DNA from 3 places in the Paenibacillus sp. MZ03-122A genome. Region 1 is predicted to be linked to each of the others. Evidence: a T-box and tRNA genes for the amino acid it is inferred to sense, from the RefSeq annotation. Region 1 holds a T-box; the other regions hold tRNA genes.
What was found. The T-box of region 1 lies ahead of argS (arginine--tRNA ligase). A T-box ahead of a tRNA ligase gene usually reads a tRNA of that ligase, here a tRNA-Arg.
Positions count from the first base shown of each region.

Region 2: it encodes a tRNA-Arg, which carries the amino acid that the T-box ahead of argS (arginine--tRNA ligase) is inferred to sense. The anticodon was not compared.
Region 3: it encodes a tRNA-Arg, which carries the amino acid that the T-box ahead of argS (arginine--tRNA ligase) is inferred to sense. The anticodon was not compared.

Region 1 covers NZ_JANAVI010000001.1:768,459-775,242, forward strand. Annotated here, with positions in the region: gene NLX74_RS03750 (MogA/MoaB family molybdenum cofactor biosynthesis protein) at 54-569, opposite strand; gene NLX74_RS03755 (four-helix bundle copper-binding protein) at 832-1,161, shown strand; T-box leader at 1,239-1,497, shown strand; gene argS (arginine--tRNA ligase) at 1,557-3,287, shown strand; gene NLX74_RS03765 (S-layer homology domain-containing protein) at 3,549-4,517, shown strand; gene NLX74_RS03770 (ABC transporter ATP-binding protein) at 4,641-6,725, opposite strand; gene NLX74_RS03775 (ABC transporter ATP-binding protein) at 6,725-6,784, opposite strand, start outside.
Region 2 covers NZ_JANAVI010000006.1:103,293-110,076, forward strand. Annotated here, with positions in the region: gene hsdR (type I restriction-modification system endonuclease) at 1-1,171, opposite strand, end outside; partial or broken gene NLX74_RS14700 (IS256 family transposase) at 1,437-2,351, shown strand; tRNA gene NLX74_RS14705 (tRNA-Arg) at 2,563-2,636, opposite strand; gene NLX74_RS14710 (magnetosome magnetite crystal formation protein family) at 2,811-3,104, shown strand; gene NLX74_RS14715 (hypothetical protein) at 3,424-3,783, opposite strand; gene asnB (asparagine synthase (glutamine-hydrolyzing)) at 3,947-5,791, shown strand; gene NLX74_RS14725 (XTP/dITP diphosphatase) at 5,959-6,591, opposite strand; gene rph (ribonuclease PH) at 6,591-6,784, opposite strand, start outside.
Region 3 covers NZ_JANAVI010000013.1:83,313-90,096, forward strand. Annotated here, with positions in the region: gene gap (type I glyceraldehyde-3-phosphate dehydrogenase) at 1-708, opposite strand, end outside; gene NLX74_RS21240 (sugar-binding transcriptional regulator) at 802-1,839, opposite strand; tRNA gene NLX74_RS21245 (tRNA-Arg) at 2,109-2,183, shown strand; gene clpP (ATP-dependent Clp endopeptidase proteolytic subunit ClpP) at 2,394-2,990, shown strand; gene NLX74_RS21255 (PdaC/SigV domain-containing protein) at 3,116-4,219, opposite strand; gene NLX74_RS21260 (SIMPL domain-containing protein) at 4,459-5,220, opposite strand; gene NLX74_RS21265 (HPr family phosphocarrier protein) at 5,493-5,762, opposite strand; gene whiA (DNA-binding protein WhiA) at 5,899-6,784, opposite strand, start outside.

The DNA.
Region 1 (6,784 bases):
CTCATGAATGTATGGGGTGCCTTTTTGTGTCGCGGCATGTAGGAAATAGGAGCTTATTTATAAATTTCTCTCATCACATGTCGTAGCTCAGGGACAATAATGCGTTCCATTGCCAAACGAACGGCTCCGCGTGAGCCAGGCATAGAAAATACAGCTGTCCGACCCACAGTACCAGCTACAGCCCGGCTTAATATAGCTGCTGAACCAATGTCCTCAGCAAAGCTTAAATAACGGAAGATTTCCCCAAAGCCAGGTAGTTCCTTATCCAGTAGAGAGGAGACGGCTTCATATGTAGTATCACGTGGAGAAATACCGGTACCGCCTGTCAAAAGTACAGCCTCGATGTCATTCTGTGCCGCTGCTTCAGATACTAACTGCTGAATACCTTCGTAGTCATCCTTGACGATGACATATCGAACAACCTTATATCCATTGGTTTCTAGTAGATCCATGAGCAATTGTCCCCCGGTATCTGTTTCCACGGTACGTGTGTCCGAGACAGTCACGACCATGCAATTAACCTGTTGCGGGGATTCCTGTCGATGCTCCTCTACGGAAGACATATTCATTAAAATGTTCACTCCTTGATCGATGGTTAGACATATACTTTTTACAATAGAGCAATGACTGAGTGTATGCAAGTCAGAAACAAGGGCTAAAAATCCATGTGATTAATATCCTTGCACTTACATACTGGAATATAGTACACTTCCTTACATAAGTCGGGATTGTTTTGTTTTTATTTTATTGTAAGCGCGCACATCAAATGATTAAACTCAAGGATCAGCGGGTAATAGTACAGCAGGGTCAACAACTGGGAGGTAATGTAATATGAATCATTCATACCAACAATGCGTGGATGCTTGCCTGGAATGTATGAACGCTTGCAATGTATGTTACGTAGCGAGTTTGAAGGAATATGATTTAGCTATGCTGCGTGAATGTATTCGAGTGAGTAGGGAATGTGCAGAAATATGCGGATTTGCTGCTCAAATGCTGCAGCGCGGAACGGATTTTGCCGAGCAAATCTGTGAGCTGTGCGCCAAGGGCTGTGAGGTATGTGCTGCTGAAAGCAGCAAGCATTCCCATGATCATTGCAAACATTGTGCAGAAGCCTGCCGTCGTTGCGTTCAGGCCTGCCGCCAATTGGTGGCAGTGTAATTACATATATGGAACTAGTGCCTGAAGAGGAAAAAAAAGGTTGCTTTCTACTGAATAGGTTTGTATAATGATTGGAATTAACGTCATGGAACGGGAGAGTAGCAGCGGAGCCGTATCATTACAGCGAGCCGGAAGAGGTGGAAGCCGGTATGAGGTCCGATGTGAAGCGCACCCGGGAGACGGTTGATCCAACGAGCAGAATTTCTAGTAGATCAGCCCGGCAGACACCGTTATTAGTCATTGGAGTGAAATCGCGATTTGTGTAAGTTAGCTTTAGCTGCACAACCGATTTACGAAGAGTGGTACCGCGGGGATATTGAAGTTCTCGTCTCTTGAATTATTTCAAGAGGCGGGGGCTTTTTTTGTTAGATTCTATAAAAAGAAGGAGAGAGATCATGTTAGTGAGGATTGCTGCTCAAGCGATATTGGCCCATACGGGCTTGGAGGAGAAAGAAGTTTTATCATTATTTGAGGTGCCACCGCAGCCTGAATGGGGAGATGTGGCGTTTCCCTGTTTTGTGCTGGCTAAAAAGTTTCAAAAGTCTCCGCAGCACATTGCAATGGAATTAGCGGAGCTAGTGAGCCATGAAGAAGGTTTCACTGCTTCAGCATCGGGTGCCTACGTAAATATAACATTGGATCGATCGGTTCATATTCCGCTTATGCTTGCTGAATTGAGCAAGGCTGATTTCCTCAGGCCCAATATCGGACACGGACAGCGGGTGGTCATTGATATGTCCTCGCCCAATATTGCCAAACCGTTTGGTATTGGTCATCTTCGCTCTACTGTTATTGGTGCTGCCTTGTATCGCATACTTGGTGAAACCGGATATGTCCCAATTAGTGTGAATCATCTTGGGGATTGGGGAACACAGTTTGGCAAGCAAATTGCGGCCTATAAAAGATGGGGAAATGAGGAACAGCTACAACATGATCCGATTGGTGAATCACTGAAACTGTATGTGCGTTTTCATCAGGAGGCCGAGCATGATCCGGCTTTGGAAGATGAAGGCCGCGAGTGGTTCCGACGTTTGGAGCAGGGAGACGCAGAGGCTCAACAACTATGGAAATTTTTTGTTGAAGTCAGTCTGGGTGAATTTGATCGTATGTACCAGCGCCTGAACATTACATTTGACCATGTGCTGGGAGAAAGTTTTTACAATGATAAGATGCAGGCAGTTGTTGCTCAATTAAGAGCAAAGGGATTGCTGGAGGAAAGTGATGGCGCGCTTGTAGTTCGTCTGGAAGACGAGGAACTGCCGCCATGTCTTATTCTAAAAAAGGATGGGACTACCATTTATCCGACACGTGATCTGGCAACAGCGATTTATCGTCATGAAGTGATGAAGGCTGATCGGCTTCTATACGTCGTTGGTGGGGAACAGAAGCTGCATTTCCAGCAGGTGTTTGCGGTGCTGAAACATGCAGGAGAGGCATGGGCGGAGCAGTGTGAGCATGTGCCGTTTGGATTAATGCGGTTTGCGGGTAAGAAAATGTCTACAAGACGTGGAAAAGTTGTCAAACTGGAGGAGGTGCTGGATGAAGCTATAGCGCGTGCTCAAGCCATCATTACTCAGAAGAATCCCGATTTGCAGGAACGACAGGCAGTAGCAGAGGACGTTGGTATTGGGGCGATTATTTTTGGTGACTTAAAAAACAACCGGCTGAATGAAGTGGATTTTTCGTTGGAGGAAGCGCTGACCTTTGAAGGTGAGACCGGGCCTTATGTGCAGTATACTCATGCGCGCATACGCAGCCTTCTGGAGAAAGCTCATGCTCGCGCCGATGTTGATGTTACTACTAATTCTAGCGACAACGCCCTTGTCCAAGATAGCCATTCTCGTGATTTGAATGACATATCGGATGAAATGTTAGGTGACGCAGGTTGGGCGCTGCTTAAGCAGTTGGATCGTTATCACGGACAACTGATACGTGCGGCTCGCCAACTGGAGCCTTCGGTTATTGCGAGATTTGCACTGGATACGGCCCAGGCGTTCAACCGTTTTTACGCCAAGGAAAGGATTGTCGATGGTGGACGCTGGCGTATTCAATTGGCGGAACAAACTGCGGATATTCTGGCATGCGCGCTGCAACTTCTTGGTCTGAAAGCACCGAATCGGATGTAAGCAAAGAGAACAAAGGGGAGCGAGGTTTGCCGGCGGGATACTGCTACCCAGATCCGGTTCTTCCAAGGGGATACTGTAAAAGGTAATCTGTTACAGGCACTTTTGGGTATGTGTAAAGATTGTGAGCAGAAAAGAGTTAGACGGGTTACACTAATCGCAGGTATTCCACTGTTTTGCAACCAATTTGTGCATATTTGAAACATTTGATGCTTTTATTGCGTCGGTAAGTATAGAAGCAAAGTAAACATGGAGGTGTATCTCATGAAAAAAAATAAAAGCGTGGCAGTTGCCCTGCTTGTCGTCTGCTCATTGGCTGTGGCTACGTCGGCTTCTGCTTTTCGTGATATAAAGGGAGCTGAACAGGAGAAGATCGTAAAGTCACTTCAGGATAAAGGAATTATCCAAGGAATAACCAAGGATAAATTTGCACCGGATCAAACGCTCACCTATGCACAAGGAGTACATTTGGTTGTTCGTGCGATGGATCTTCAGGTAATGCCTGATTTCACAACGGGTTCCTTTGCAAACATTCCGGCTTCCGCATGGTATGCTCAGTCCTATCGGATTGCGGCCCAACACCAAATTCCTTTGTCACCAGATATTGATCCAAGCACCCGTATGACAAGAGAACAATTTGCGAATATTCTGTATAAAGCAGTGAGTGCAACGGGTGAATATCCAACTGTCCGTATGTTAGTTAATGTAGCGGATGGCAAAAAATTAGATCAGGAATCAAACGCAGCAGTTCAATTCCTGCTGTTGACCAAAATTGCAAAATTGGACGAACAGAGCAACTTTAACCCGGATCGTAAAGTAACGCGGATGGAGGCAGCAGAAATGGTCTATAACGCATCCGAATTTGTACAAAGTCATAAAACGGTTGAAGCTACTCCTGAAAATCCGGCTGAGCCTGTAGATCCGGTTCAACAAAATAATATTAGTATGAGCATAGAGAAGACAAATGACCAGCAGAACAAAGTGACAATCACCCGTCTGCAGGCACCTAATCCAGGTTACGGCATTGAAGTGGATCACATCGACTACGTAGATGATACGAATGCAGTAATTTACTACAAGCTGACTAGTCCAAAGCCAGGGGAAATGAATATTCAGGTCATTACGGATACCCACACAAGTACGTTGGTAGACAGCAAGTATAAGGTTACGCTCAAAGCAGTAGATGGAACAGTGTTTCCACCCACAGGAACAGGCACGTCTGTAGCTAAATAAAATTACAAACCATATGTCCTATATAAAAATAAACCAGCGAGCCTCCAATGTGTAGGAGAGGCTCGCTGGTTTTTTCATGCCAAATGTTCATCGTTAGCCCTAAGCAATTGGGCTATTCAAGCTTTAAATGCTGACTTTGCCAGTAAGCAAGTCATCTTGCGCAGGAGGCGTAGCAGAGATTGGATCTGATTCTGTTGCAACTGTTCCCGACTGGAGCTGATACATTTGGAAGTAACGCCCGCCTTGGGCCATAAGTTCATCATGGCTACCCCGTTCAACAATTTCACCCCGATGCAGCACCAAAATTTGGTCCGCACTGCGAATGGTGGACAAACGGTGAGCAATGATAAAGGTCGTACGTCCCTTCTTGAGCACCTCAAGAGCGGATTGGATGAGCGCTTCCGTTTCGGTGTCAATATTGGCAGTAGCTTCATCCAGAATTAAAATTGCGGGATCAAAGGCTAGTGCACGAGCGAAGGAAATAAGCTGGCGTTGCCCGGCTGATAAGGTGCTGCCTTTTTCAATAACAGGCTCATCGAATCCTTGCGGCAAATGGGCCAGCAATTTGTCGGCTCCAACGTCATGCAGCGCTTTATTCACCTGTTCTCTCGTGATTCGGCTGTCTTCGAGACTGACATTAGAGGCTACCGTACCTGTAAACAAATATGGATCTTGAAGAACAATACCCATATGATGGCGAAGCCATTGCTTAGGGATGTCTTTGACAGACGTTCCGTCAATGGTGATCGTTCCTTTTTGCGGATCATAGAACCGGAATAGCAGGTTGATAATCGAACTTTTGCCTGATCCGGTATGTCCGACAAGGGCAACTGTTTGCCCGGGCTGTGCTGTAAAGGAAATATGTTTAAGTACATCATCCTTTTTGTAGGCAAAGGAAACGTCGTTAAACTCTACCTGGCCTTTGTAGCGCGGCATCGTGCCGTCCGTCACCGGCTCTCCAGTTTCGTCCATCAACTCAAATACGCGTCCTGAGGATACGATGGAAGTATCCAGTACGGCGAGTTGGTTGACCATACCCGTCATAGGTTGGAACAGTCGACCCAGCACATCGACGAAGGCATACAATACGCCTAGTGAAACAGCACTACCTGTAGTTCCGAGCGCCTCAGATCCGAAATACCACAACACGACGGCAAAGGCGAGATTTCTCAACACGTTGACTAAATTGTGCGAAGTGAAAGCGTTCAAATTCAGCATTTTATTCTGATGCTTCATATAGTCATCATTCAGTTCTTCAAACTCTTGCTGCGTTTGTTTCTGGTGGCGGAACACGCGAATAATGGACATCCCTTGAATCGATTCATTGATAATCGCATTAATTTCACTGAGTCTGGACCGAATGATCGTATTATAGCGGGTGGCGACCTTGCGATACAATACAATCCACAAGATCAGTAACGGTACAATAAACAGAGAGATAAGACCCAGTCTGAAGTCCAGCAAAAAGAGTGCAACATATACTCCTGCCATCGTTACAATCCCTGAAGTGAAATTGGAGAGCACAGCCACAAACAAATCTTTGACTGCCTCAGTGTCATTCGTAACACGGGATACGACTTTGCCTGCAGGCAAGTTATCAAAAAAGTAAACTGGCAGCCGCTGGATGTGAGCGTAGAGATCAAGCCGAAGCTTTTGTATGACCTTGTTCGCCGAGGATTGCAGCCAGTATGTTTTGCCGAATTCAGCAAAAATGGAAATAACCAGGAAGAAGCAATACCAGCCAATCAGCTGAAAGATACCGGGCATTTCCGGTTTGTAAAAGCTATACAGTTCATCAGCTGTCAGAGCCTTAGCTTCATAGCGAAAGGTTTCGGAGCCGCGTGTCACAGTCAGCGTTCCGTTCGTAAAGGAGCGGTTACCGTCAGCCACTTGAACCGAGCCATCGACAAATACGAAAGATTTCCCAACTTGTAAAATCCTCGCTTCGCGACCTTTAGTCTCCCCGGACTCAAAGCGATCTTCACGCTTAAAGTGGGTTCCAGCATAGCTTACAGTTCCGTCCACACGAGTCGTTTCATAAAATGGTTTTTCAATAGCGAGCATATGGTCGTCGATCATCGTTTTAGCGATGAAGGGACCAGCCAGCTCGGCGGCTACTCCGATAGCCAAAGCGATGAGAGCGGCGATAAAGCCTGCTTTGCTCGTCAGCGCGTACTGAAATAGCCTTTTGCCGATATTGGGTTTCATTAGGATACCTCCCCTGAGGTCAGATCAGATTCCACTTGTTGCCGTTCATACTGTTGTCG
Region 2 (6,784 bases), on a different contig from region 1:
GCATTAATGCTTCTTCTGCTGCTAATACCGCTTTTTGTTGGTAGTCACGTAAACCAAACTTCGTAACATCCTCGTTTTTTAAGCTTTCATTTGCTTGTCTATCATCCACGTCTAATAGCATCTTTAAATCTGATGGTGAGTGCCAACCTTCTAAAGCATGAGATCGCTTCGTTTGATTACGTGCATCCCAAAACCAAATACCCGATTGATCTTCAAGCTGTCTTAAATACGGTCTACCATTAGAAGCAAAAATAAACGGCACTTTATATTCTCCATTTTGTGGCAATAATTCAATACCTTCTATTGCTTGTACTTCACGTGCATATACTTTTGCTTGGCTTTCAAGTGCTGATGGAATATCACGATGCTTTGCTTTTGCTTCGACAATACCGACCAATTGCAGCCCAATGAATAAAGCATAATCCGCATATTTCGAACCAACTTTCCATTCTGCTATCGCCATATTTTTATTTTTTTCGGGCATCGTTTTATGTTTCTTTTGATTATATTTTTCTGTATCAACAAGCCAGCCAGCTGCACGTAATTTATCATCAATTAAAATACGTGTTTGAGCTTCTGATAAACGATGCTTTTGAATATGTAGCTTTGATTTTTCTTTACGTCTTACACGTACATCTTTTGTAATTTCATCCTTTGTAATTGTATCAAGCTGCGTTAGAAGTTCTTTTTCCTTTTTAGCAATTTCTTCTTCTAAAGCTTGCACCTTCAATTGAAGCTCCTTAGAACTCTCTTCTCTCTCTGGCTCTCTATATGTAGGTGCGACAAACTCCCAATCAATATATACTTCCATAAACCAAATCGAGATTTGATACGCTAATGCTAGTAACTGTTTTGCTTCTTCTGTCGTACCATAGGATGCTTCATGAGAAGCGGTATTCCCTTTTCTGCGTAACGTGTGGAATATATCTAACATTTCTGGCTCTGCTAATCCTTCTTTTTTCATTGTATTTAAACGGTCTACTTGCCTTGTATCATACGCTTCACGAATGTTATCAGATGCTAAAACAGCTTTTGCAATTGATTCACCTAATAAACGTAATTTCATAATGGAAGTATGCGGATCATTATATAAATTATGCTCGGCACTTTCTCCAAGCTTCGCTAATACTTCCCATTCTCCTTTAAAAAAAGAAAAGTTACTCATTATCATCATCCACCACTTTTCTAAGTATTTGATCTAATTGTACTATAATAGGAATTATTGGACTAGGAGAACAAACATTTCAATAAAGCTTATCGTTTCGAAATTTTAGTCGTGGTATGTGTTCAGAGCGAGTCTGTAAAATATATTGTGAAAACTCTCAAACCCATTAAAATGGAAGTAAGGGAAGGTTAGAGAAACACATAGGACTTTGGTCAAAGGAGCAACTTCGGAAATTTATTAAGGTGAACAAACTTAATCACTACACAAGATATCGAACGTAACTGGCATCGAAGAGCAAATCATTGCTCTGTATGCCAAAGGCATCAGTACCAAAGAAATTCAGGATCATTTAGGACAGATGTATGGTATTGAAGTGTCTCCTACGCTTATTTCCAATGTTACAAATAAGATTGTCGCTTTCATTAAAGAATGGCAGAATCGGCCTCTTCAAGGTGTTTATGCAGTCGTCTATCTGGATGCCACCCACTTCAAGGTCAAACAAGACGGGGCCATGATCAACAAGGCCGCCTACATGGTCATTGGCATCGATTTGGACGGAAACAAGGATGTGCTAGGCATGTGAATTGGTGAGAATGAGTCCTCAGTTCTGGCTGAGTGTGCTGAATGAACTCAAGAATCGTGGAGTTCAAGACATTCTCATTATCTGCGTGGATAACTTGTTCGGGTTCTCTCAGGCAATTGCAGTCTGCTATCCCCAAACTGAAATCCAAAAGTGTGTCATTCACCAAATCCGTAGCTCCACTCGGTAGTTTCGTACAAGGATATTAAGAAAGTAACTGCCGACTTAAAGCCCATTTACAAGGCAGCTACCGAAGAAGGCGCCTTACTTGAACTCGACCGTTTTGAGCAGGTCTGTGGAGCCAAATATCCCCTTATTATCCGTTCTTGGCGAACCCATTGGGATGAGCTCGCTACCTTTTTTAAAAACCCGCTAGAGATTCGCAGACTCATCTACACCACCAATAGGATTGAAAGTTACCATCGCCAACTTCTTAAGGTGACGAAAGGAAGAAGCATCCTTCCTACCGATGAAGCCTTACTTAAGATGCTCTATCTGGCTACCATCGACGTCACTCGAAAATGGACAGGTCGTGTCCAAAACTGAGGCCAAATGTTGCTCCAGATGTCGGTCTTTTTTCTCGATCGGGTCGGTCAACACTTGCGAAAAATCGCTACTTCCCCCTCGGGGGAATCTGTGCCTAAAAGAGTTTTCACAAAATTTTTGACAGACCCTCCTTTTCAGAGAATCTGTCCCACTTAGCTTGACAATCCGTAATATAAAAAAAAGGGATTCTGCATCAGTGACCGAAGCCCTGACCGAAGCCCTAATTTCTCACAAATCCATTTATATCAACGGTTTGTGACTGATTTAATTACGTCCCAGGAGGGATTCGAACCCCCGACCGACGGCTTAGAAGGCCGTTGCTCTATCCAGCTGAGCTACTGGGACAAGATGCTGATCAATAAAACCTTATGTATTCAGCGCATTGATTATTATATCACATTTCGGGCAACTGTCAAAAGCATTTTTTTATGATATTGGGAAGCTGGCTGCAAAAGGAATCATTTGGACGCTAACGGGGTATTATGTACAAAGAACCATGCATAAAGGAGGGGTTAATCTGTGAGAGGTCTTTTGTCGTCACTTTGTTATTTCAGCATTTTCTTCGCACCTTTTCTAGTGCCTGTCATTGTGTGGATTGCAGTACGGGACGAATATGTTCAGGGACATGCAAAAAAAGCTATTTTATCGCATATTTTCCCCATTATTGCGGCAATTCCGCTCGTGTATTTTATTATTACGGCGAATCATGCAGGTTCAGTGATCGGTTTTGTACTGCTATTCGTAGTGATCTATCTCGGGGTTTTTGTTTATAACATCTACAAAGGGATTATGACGCTGCGTGAAGCGGCTTAGTTCAAAAAGAAGCCTCCTACATACCGCTAATTTGGCGGGATACGGAGGCTTCTTTAGGGTCATTTTTGATGAGTTGCTGTTGCTATATGGTTCAATGGCTGCTTATTTATTACCAAAGCGTTTAGGACTTCTTCGTACTTCATGTCTTACGTTTTTCTCCAGCACTTCTTCCGCGAACTCATTGTTATGAATATAACTGCTGCCTCTGTTTTTCTTATAATTCGCTTTGCCGTCTATGATTTTCCCCTCCTTTCACGCTGATCCGGCGATGGCGCCGGGGCCCAAATCAACAAAAGCCGAGGCATAGCACACCATATCCTCATGCCCCGAACTCCTTGGCGAACTCTGTGCTGAGCTGCCCATAGGAGAGCAATTCTTTTTTAAACTTCTCTCGCTCCTCACCAGCAGTAATGTGTGTAGAGTCGGTAAAAGCCTTGTCTGTCACTTCCTCAAATGCCGAATGCAGATTATTGTCGTACCAATCCAGCTCCAGATCGGCGTCATTGCGGATGATCCGTACCATGTCATAGTCATGCTGACCATCCGTCTGATCCTTGGCCGTAATATAGACCAGCAGTTCCGGGTCATCTGCAGCACCGGGCCGCACCTCTACCTCAGCACAGCGCACTCCGTCAAGTTCAGTGAACCGGCGTATTTTGGCATCCTTGATGTAGTACATGGTCTCCCTCCTTCCTTGCGAGTAGACGGGTTGCCCCATCTGTAGTTTTCGGAACGGACAGACATTTTATGCTTCATTTCGGCATATATACTGATGAACTGGGGATTTAGTTTTTGATTCATTCCAACACTGGATGAACACGACAAAGAGAGGATGAACAGACATGTGCGGAATTACAGGTTTCATACAGTGGAACGGAGACTTAATGCATCAATCTGAGCTGCTGCTGAATATGACACAGACGCTCTCTGATCGCGGACCGGATGCTGCGGGTACCTGGATATCCAACCCGTGTGCCTTCGGACACCGAAGATTGAGCGTTATGGACCCGGAAAATGGCGCTCAGCCCATGATCCGGCAGCTAGAGGATATCACTTATACAATTGTATATAACGGGGAAATATATAACGCGCCTGAGCTGAAAAAAGAGCTGCAACAGCGCGGGCATTTTTTCCGTACACAATGCGACACGGAGGTGCTGCTCGAATCCTATATCGAATGGGGCCCTGAATGTGTGGATCGGTTAAACGGCATTTTTGCGTTTGCGGTCTGGGATAGCGAGCGGGAGCAGGTATTTCTGGCACGGGATCGGCTGGGCGTGAAGCCGTTATTTTATAGCCAGACCGAAGAAGTATTCGTATTTGGCTCAGAACCCAAAGCACTGCTCCAGCATCCAGCGGTAGAGGCAGCAGTGGACGCCGAGGGATTAGCCGAAATTTTTATCGTCGGGCCTGCACGTACCCCCGGACACGGCGTCTATTCGTCCATGAAGGAGCTACGCCCCGGGCATACGCTAACCTACAGCCGCGACGGCGTGCGCATTCAAGCCTACTGGACACTGGAAAGCATTGCGCATGAGGATAACACCGAAGAAACGGCACTTAAGGTACGAGAACTGTTGCTGGATACGGTGGAGCGGCAGCTCATTTCGGATGTTCCAGTCTGCACCTTATTGTCTGGCGGGCTGGATTCAAGCGCTCTATCCGCATTAGCTGTCGATTATTACAAACGTACCGGGCAGGGACAAGTTCATACGTATTCGGTCGATTATGTGGATAACGACAAGCATTTTAAAGCCCATGCGTTTCAACCCGGAGCCGATGCCCCCTGGATTCAGCGGATGGTGGATGAATTAGGGACAAATCATCACTGGATTGAATTCGATACGCCAGAAGTCGTAGCAGCTCTGAACAACTCCACACTAACGCGTGATTTACCCGGAATGGCGGACGTGGATTCGTCGCTTTATCTCTTTTGCCGGGAGATTAAAAAAGGAGCTACGGTCGCTATTTCCGGCGAGGCTGCGGATGAAGTTTTTGGCGGATATCCTTGGTTCCACCGGGAGGATATGCTGAATTCGGGTACATTCCCGTGGGCAGTTGCACCCGATATGAGAGCCAGTCTGTTGTCTCCTGAGGTACGGGACTGGATCAAGCCGCTGGAGTATTTGAACGATCGCTACTCAGAAGCGGTAGGAGAAGTGCCGAAGCTACCGGGGGAAACAGGAAAAGCTGCGCAAATGCGCGTCATGTCCTATTTGAACATCACCCGCTTTATGCCTACTCTACTGGATCGCAAGGATCGGATGAGTATGGGAGCCGGACTGGAGGTGCGGGTGCCGTATTGCGATCATCGATTGGTACAATATGTATGGAACATTCCGTGGAGTATCAAGATGACAGGCGGACGTGAAAAAGGTATTTTGCGCAAGGCGCTGGAGGGCGTACTGCCGGATGATGTGCTGTATCGCAAAAAAAGCCCATATCCCAAAACGCATAACCCTTCCTATCTTGAGGCTGTGAAAAAGCAGGCGCTGCAGCTACTGGATGATTCCTCTTCCCCACTGCTCAAGCTGATCGATGCGCAAAAGGTACGTGATATTGCCGCCTCACCGGAGGCATCCACCAATCTGCCTTGGTTTGGTCAGCTGATGTCGGGTCCCCAGTTGTTCGCCTACTTGGCTCAAGTGGATAACTGGTTGCGCACTTACAAGGTTGCTATTCGATAAGCTACGCTGAATGCTGAAGCAATAGAGCTTCTAAGCGGCAGCGCAATTTTTCGCTGTGTACTATATGGGGAACAGAAAGTACCAAAAAGGCTATCCGCAGCTTATGACTGACGGATAGCCTTTTTTCGTTATGTGAATGGGGGATGATTTCGCCCCTGTTACCAATGCTATGCCTGTGGATTACCCAACTTTGTTGCCAAATCACGCAGAGCTATCCCTCGGTGACTGATAGCCTGCTTTTGTTCCAACGTCAGCTCGGCCATTGTCTTTTCAAACTCTGGCAAATAAAACAGCGGATCATACCCAAACCCGCCGCTGCCGGCGGTTTCAGTAGTAATCCAGCCCTCCACAGAGCCTGTCGATTCCAACGTCTCGCCAGTCTGCGGATTATATAGAATCAAGGTACAGACGAATTGAGCCGGGCTTAGCAAAGGCTGTCCCGTATCATCACCCAGCTGCTTCGATTCTAGAACGTCGAGCAGCTTAATATTGTTTTCGTGATCGCTGGCACCTTCTCCAGCATAACGGGCAGAGTATACCCCCGGTGCACCGTCCAGCAAGTCCACGCAGAGGCCGGAATCATCGGCCAGTACGGGCAAACCGAGCACATCTCCAACCGCTTTAGCCTTTTTCAGTGCATTTTCGGCAAAGGTTTTGCCATCTTCAACGACATCAGGAATGTCGGGATAATCGTACATGCTTCTGACTTCCTTGCCAAACGGCGCAAAAGCATGCGCAAATTCCCGCACCTTTCCTTTATTTTTCGTAGCGACAATGACGACCGGGCCATCCAGCCGCATTAGGCGCCAGCTCCTGTACGTCCAGCACCGATCTTATCAGCAATCGGTCCAAGCACTTCTTTTTGGCGCTCAATCATTTGCAGAATCCCTTGTTCGCCTAAGCTAAGCAGTTGATCCAATTCGTTACGGTCAAATGGGCTTTCTTCACCTGTACCTTGCAGCTCAACATATTTTCCACTGCCAGTCATGACAA
Region 3 (6,784 bases), on a different contig from region 1:
TGGAACACGTTGAGCCGCGCCATCCAGTTTACCTTTCAGTTCAGGAATTACCAGACCGATGGCTTTTGCAGCACCAGTTGTGTTAGGAATGATGTTTTCAGCTGCTGCGCGAGCACGACGGAAGTCACCTTTAGCATGTGGAGCATCCAAAGTGTTTTGGTCGCCAGTGTAAGCGTGAATTGTAGTCATCAAACCTTCGATGATACCGAATTTGTCTTGCAGTGTTTTAGCCATAGGAGCCAGGCAGTTTGTTGTGCAAGAAGCACCGGAGATTACAGTTTCAGTACCGTCCAGAATTTCATGGTTTACGTTATAAACGACAGTTTTCATGTCGCCAGTAGCTGGAGCGGAAATAACAACTTTTTTAGCGCCGCCTTTCAAATGTTTCTCAGCAGCTTCTTTAGTTGTGAAGAAACCTGTGCATTCCAGAACGATATCTACACCCAGGTCTCCCCAAGGCAGTTCTTCAGGGTTGCGGTTAGCCAAAACTTTAACTTCTTTACCGTTTACTTTGAAGAAGCCGTCATGTACTTCTACTTCTCCTTGGAAAGTACCTTGTGTTGTATCATATTTCAACAAATGTGCCAACATTTTGGAATCTGTCAAGTCATTGATTGCTACTACTTCAATACCTTCCACGTTTTGAATCCGGCGGAAAGCAAGGCGTCCAATACGTCCGAAACCGTTAATACCAACTTTAACTGTCATGAGTGAGTTCCTCCCAAAGTTCGTTTAGTTTAGTTTTATATATTCAAGACAGACCCGAAAGCCCGTCAAGACAACACCATTCATAAATCCATCTTAACCATTTAAATAATGACTTACAATCTCGGCAGCAGCGCCTTCGTCGGTGACTAGAATGTCTTCTTGTCCGAAACGCAGTACCGCATGAATAGCGGCCGCCTTGCTCTTGCCTCCAGCTACGCCTAAAACCGTATCGGTACGCCTGATGTCCTCTAATCGAAGTCCAAGCGTCAGCATTCTGTGAACAACGACGCCATCTTCGTTAAAGTAATAACCAAACGATTCGGCAACGGCCCCCTCACTGCTGATCTGGGCGAAGGTTTCGGGATCAAGTTTACGTCTATGTGCCATCGCTATGGCGTTGCCTATCCCGTGAATGATGATACGACTCTCGCGAATCAGGTTCAATATATCCTGAATGTTCGTATCTTCAAGCAAGGAGTTGTAAGCATGATTGCTGAGCAAATCCGGTACATGGAGCAGACGGTATTGAGCGCCTACCTTGCGAGCCATTGTGGAAGCAATTGTGTTGGCCTGCATTTCCATGCTTTCTCCCAAACCCCCGCGTGCCGGTACAAACCACCCACCCTTAAGTGGGCCATTAGAAGGTAGTGCCAGTTGTTCCGCCACGTCGGCAATCGTCGTGCCACCTGTTACAGCGACCACATCCTCGTCGTCCATAACACTCAGCAACGCTTTTGCTCCAGCGCGCCCCAGCTCCTGCTTTGTTAACGGAGAAGCATCCGAATCCCCTGGAACGACAACCACCTTCCTCAAACCATAGGCTTGACGAATCTGGTCCTCCAATTGGGACAGGCCGAACAAGTTGTTCGCAATCGGCTCCAGCTGTTCCAGCAGATCCAGTCCTGCTTTGCTCACCTTCATGCCTACACTCTCAATCTCAATTAGCCCTTGAGCTTTAAGAAGATCGGTTTCGGCGCGCAACACGCGCTCAGTCATGTTCAGTGAAGCTGCCAGTGTTCTGCGTCCAACAACATCGGACAGCATAATCTGATGCAGGATCGTGTACCTTTTTTTCAAAACATCCATGAGGTCGGGCAGAAGCTGCTTCTGTATTTCTAATATCTTTCGCATGCTTTCCACTCCCGCACACTTCTAAGTTCTGTCTCTAATGCTCTATCTCTAACTGGTCTTAAAATGTCCCGGGATAACTTTTTAAGTCCCACGTATATCTTAACCAATATTTGCTCCACATGCAAGTCTATCTGAACCTATATTTCTCAACCATTTGCCTGAATATGCGCATTTAATAAAAGCTTGCAATTCACTGCTGTATATCATATAATCATCTTTGTTTCCAATTAGCTGTTTAATTAGTTAGTTGTTTGCATTGATTGAACTATGCGCCCGTGGTCCAACGGATATGACGTAGGCCTCCGGAGCCTGAGATCGAGGTTCGATTCCTCGCGGGCGCGCCATTTTAAATGAACGCATAAATGCTTCTACATAATGTTTTAACCAATAAGAGCGCTGAGGGCTCTTTTTTTTAATCATTAGTTTGACTTTCTTTGACTTTTTGTTTGAAATTGTTTATCATGTGGTTAATACGGTAACAGTTTATAAATAAGGGACGTGTAATCGGCATGTCCACCAAATCCACTAACGATATTTAAGGGAGGTTTTTTGACGTGAGCTATGTTCCTATGGTAGTAGAACAAAGTAACCGCGGCGAACGCGCCTATGACATTTATTCCAGACTGTTGAAGGATCGCATTATTTTGTTAGGCTCGGACGTCAATGACGTTGTAGCCAACTCTATTATTGCGCAAATGCTGTTTTTGGCTGCCGAAGATCCTGAAAAAGATATTCACTTGTATGTTAACAGTCCTGGCGGTTCCATTACAGCTGGCATGGCCATTTTCGATACGATGCAATACATTAAACCTGACGTATCTACGATTTGCGTAGGTATGGCGGCTTCCATGGGCGCGTTCTTGCTAAATGCAGGCGCCAAAGGTAAACGTTTCGCTTTGCCAAACAGTGAAATTATGATTCACCAACCACTGGGTGGTGCACAAGGCCAGGCAACGGATATTGAAATCCGTGCACGCCGCATTCTGAAAATGCGTGACAAATTGAACCGCATTCTCGCAGATCGCACAGGCCAACCACTGGAGCGCATTGAAAAAGACACAGACCGTGACTACTTCATGTCCGCTGATGATGCCAAGGAATACGGTATTATTGATAAAGTGCTAACTAGCTCCTCTCCAGAAGGTGTATAAGAGAAGAAATTCGCCTCTCGATAGCTGGTAAATGAAAAAGCTGCCCCGGATGTTCTTATCCGGTAGGCAGCTTTTTTTGCTTTATTGTTTTTTAGGTTATAGACAATTGGAATTGTTTACTCCTACTATTCATGCTGTCCCGCAAAAGGCTTTCCGCCTTGAGGCAGCAGTTGACCGAACGAGTAGGTAAACTCCGGAATTCCATACGCGTATGGCGCATAATCATACAAATCAAACACAATTGTTACTCCACTGTTTGTTACATAAAAATTCTGATCTGCCGCCAGCTCTTTAAATTTCTCGAATCCTTCGCCAGCCTGAAGCGCATCGATTTTTTTCTTCAAATCAGCATTGAGGAACTTTTTGTAGTTCGGATTTGCCTTCAATACGTCAGACAATTGCAGCAGTTTACCATCAGCGAGCGAGAACGTATATCCTTTACGTACCGTCATGCCATGTGCGCCACCCGTATACGAGTAATCCTGCATAATCACACTCAGAATACCATCTTTGTTATAGGCAATTGCAAAATCATTTCCGAACTCATACGGTCTTTCTGTTGTAGCCTCTCCCTCAGACATCATCTTTTTGCCTGCTGCCAATATACCCTCTGCATGCTTTTTAAGCACATTGTTAATGGCCTGTTGAGCCTCAGGATTCAGTTGGCTGCCGCTGATTTGCGGATACTTAATCTTGTAGGACACCTTCGCATTACTCGAAGCTGGAAGTGTTAGAGACGCAATTGTGATCGGATTTAGCTGGCTTTTACTCAGCGTTACTGTTTTCTGAGCAGCATTCCATTGAGCATCTATGCCTAGATAGTCTTTCAGCAGACTCATAGGAATGTATAGCTTCCCAGCGATCTGTTTGGCATCCATGCTACGTGTATTGATTCCATTGACGTTGACGTAGGCATCCGAGGAAGAAGCCATAATGTAAAGTTTATTGTACCCGCTACCTACGGTATATGTCGTTGTTTTCGCATCATAGCTTACTGGAGTCCCCAGGCTGTCACGCAAAGCGGCCACCGGAATCATTGTACTCCCGTTCACTTGAACACCTTTAGCGGGCAACGTTTTACCATTCCATTGGATGGTGATTCCTGGTTGCTGTGTTGTCGCTTGTTTGGTCGATGCTGCCTGGATATAGGAAACGGGAACAGCTGCGACTCCTGCTAAAATCCCTGCTGCCAGCAGTGCTGAACCCCATTTTTTCGCATGCTTACTCATATTAAGTATTCCTCCTGTTATTGATCTGTATTGTCTATGTGTGATAATTACTTTTCTTATTATATCTATACCCTATTGTATGTAGTTTACAATCTGTACACTCTCCGATTTCAATATGTACACCTAATAACCCTTAGCTATGACAGACTCATTACAAAAAGGTTTCGATATACAAAAAGAGCCAGCAAGCCAGCCTACGCATGATGCAGGCCGCTTGTGGCTTCGTTTGATGATCTGTATTAGTTCATTTCGTACTGAGCCGACACCTGAACTTTCACTGTTACTTGTCCCGATTGGATCTCTGTCCCGCCACCTGCTACGTCCAAGAGCGATTTTGACATGGCATTTTCACGTTGTGTAAAGACTTGTGCTTCTCCGCCATCTACCGTCACACTCACAAGGGCACCTAACCCGCGTTTGGCTGCTTTAGTTACAGCACTGGCTTTAGATTGTGCGCTTCCCAATGCCTTAGTAATGGCTTCCTCTTCATAAGTCGAAGGGTCTTCCACGGAAAAACGTACATTATCCACGTTATTGGCTCCGGACTTGGTCGCCTCATCCAATAACTGACCAATTTTATCCAAATCGCGGTATTTGACGGAAAGTGTATGGTTGGCAGTGTACCCTTTGAGCTTTTGCCCTTCTTTTTCGTTATAGGTGTAGTTAGGCTGTACATAAAACTGGCTGGTCTGAATGTCATCTGCGCTGATGCTCCACTTTTCTTTCAGCAGTTGTGTAACCTTGTTCAATTTTGTAGCATTGGCTTTTTGAGCAGCGGCTGCCGTATTCCCTTCTGATTGTACACCGATAGAGAGATAAGCAATATTAGGCTTCGCCATTACTTCCCCGCTTCCAGTCACATTAATTACACCGTTTACCGTCGAAGCTGTTGACGCAGCATAGGCACGATCTTCCCCTGTCCATAATCCTCCTGCTACTCCCCCTGCCATTAATGCTCCTGCGAGAACTGCCGTGGCTACTGTTTTTGTCCAAAGTCTCATTGAATTCAACCTCTTTCTTGTAAATGTTTGTACCTTCCAGACGGAAATGACGAAAAAAGGTTGCAGCCAAGCATACATATTTCCGAAACAGAGCATGACCACGGAAATTTTAATTATTTATAACTTGAACTTAATACGGTCTCTATATTCAACAAATCCACACATAGAACAGTTAACGGAGGAGCGTTCGAAGACTTTTTTCTGGATACAAAAAAAGCCCCAAAGGGGCTTTTCACTAAGAGCATACATCATATTACAAAGCAAATCTTTGTTTATTGATTTTCCAGCTCTACCTTACTAACCAAACTTACTAAAGCGTTTACAGCCTGTTCGGCGTCCGCACCTTCAGCACTAATATTGATTTCAGTACCTGTACTGATGGCAAGACTCATAATACCCATGATACTCTTGGCATTAACTTTTTTGTCATCTTTTTCCACAAAAATCTCAGATGAATATTTATTCGCTTCCTGTACGAACAACGCAGCAGGTCTGGCGTGCAGTCCTGTTTTCAAGCGTACGACTACCGGATGTTTTGACATGTCAGCTTACCCCCTCATCAAATAAATCTGGACACTACTTACTCCATTTTATTTATCACATTATAACATTAACCCGGGACAGACACTAGAAAAAAAACTAAAAAAACCGGGGCTAAAAGCCCCATGGACACTCTTTTTACGGAATCAGGCCATTTTCGCCCCTAATTTTGTCAGCCATCTCATCAATTTTGCGAAGCCGATGATTTACACCCGATTTACTCACGACCCCTTTAAGCATTTCCCCGACTTCTTTCAAATTCAAATCGGGATGAGCGAGCCGAATTTCTGCCACTTCACGCAGTTTATCCGGCAAGGTCTCCAAACCAACTTCCCTCTCCAGCAACTTAATATTCTCAATTTGCCGGACAGCAGCTCCGATCGTCTTGTTCAAATTAGCCGTTTCACAATTGACAATGCGATTTACGGAGTTGCGCATATCGCGCATAATGCGTACATCTTCAAATTTGAACAAGGCTTGATGCGCCCCAATGATGCTAAGCAGCTCAATGATCTTCTCGCCTTCCTTGATGTAGAGAATAAAACCTTTTTTTCGCTCAATACAGCGAGCATTTAGATGAAATTCATTCGCAAGATCAACGAGTGCCTGACAATGCTCCTCATACATCGAAGAAATTTCAAGGTGGTAAGACGATCCTTCAGGATTGTTGACAGAGCCACCTGCCATAAAGGCGCCCCGCAAATAAGCCCTCTTACAACAGTTTTTCCGAACGATATCCCGATTAATCCCGTCAGTGAATAAGAAACCTTCTGTGACGATATAAAGATCCTTTAGCAGTTGCTGCACACCATTGGGAATACGGACAATGTACACATTATTTTTTTTCAAGCGCATTTTTTTCCGTACAAGCAGTTCGATATGAAGTTGAAAATGCTTCTTGATCAAGGAGTAAATCCGCCTTGCAATCGCGGCATTTTCTGTGGACACGTCCAATATCACCCTTTTATTCGACAGTTGTACGGATCCGAGCATACGTATGAGCGCAGATAGTTCCGCTTTCTCA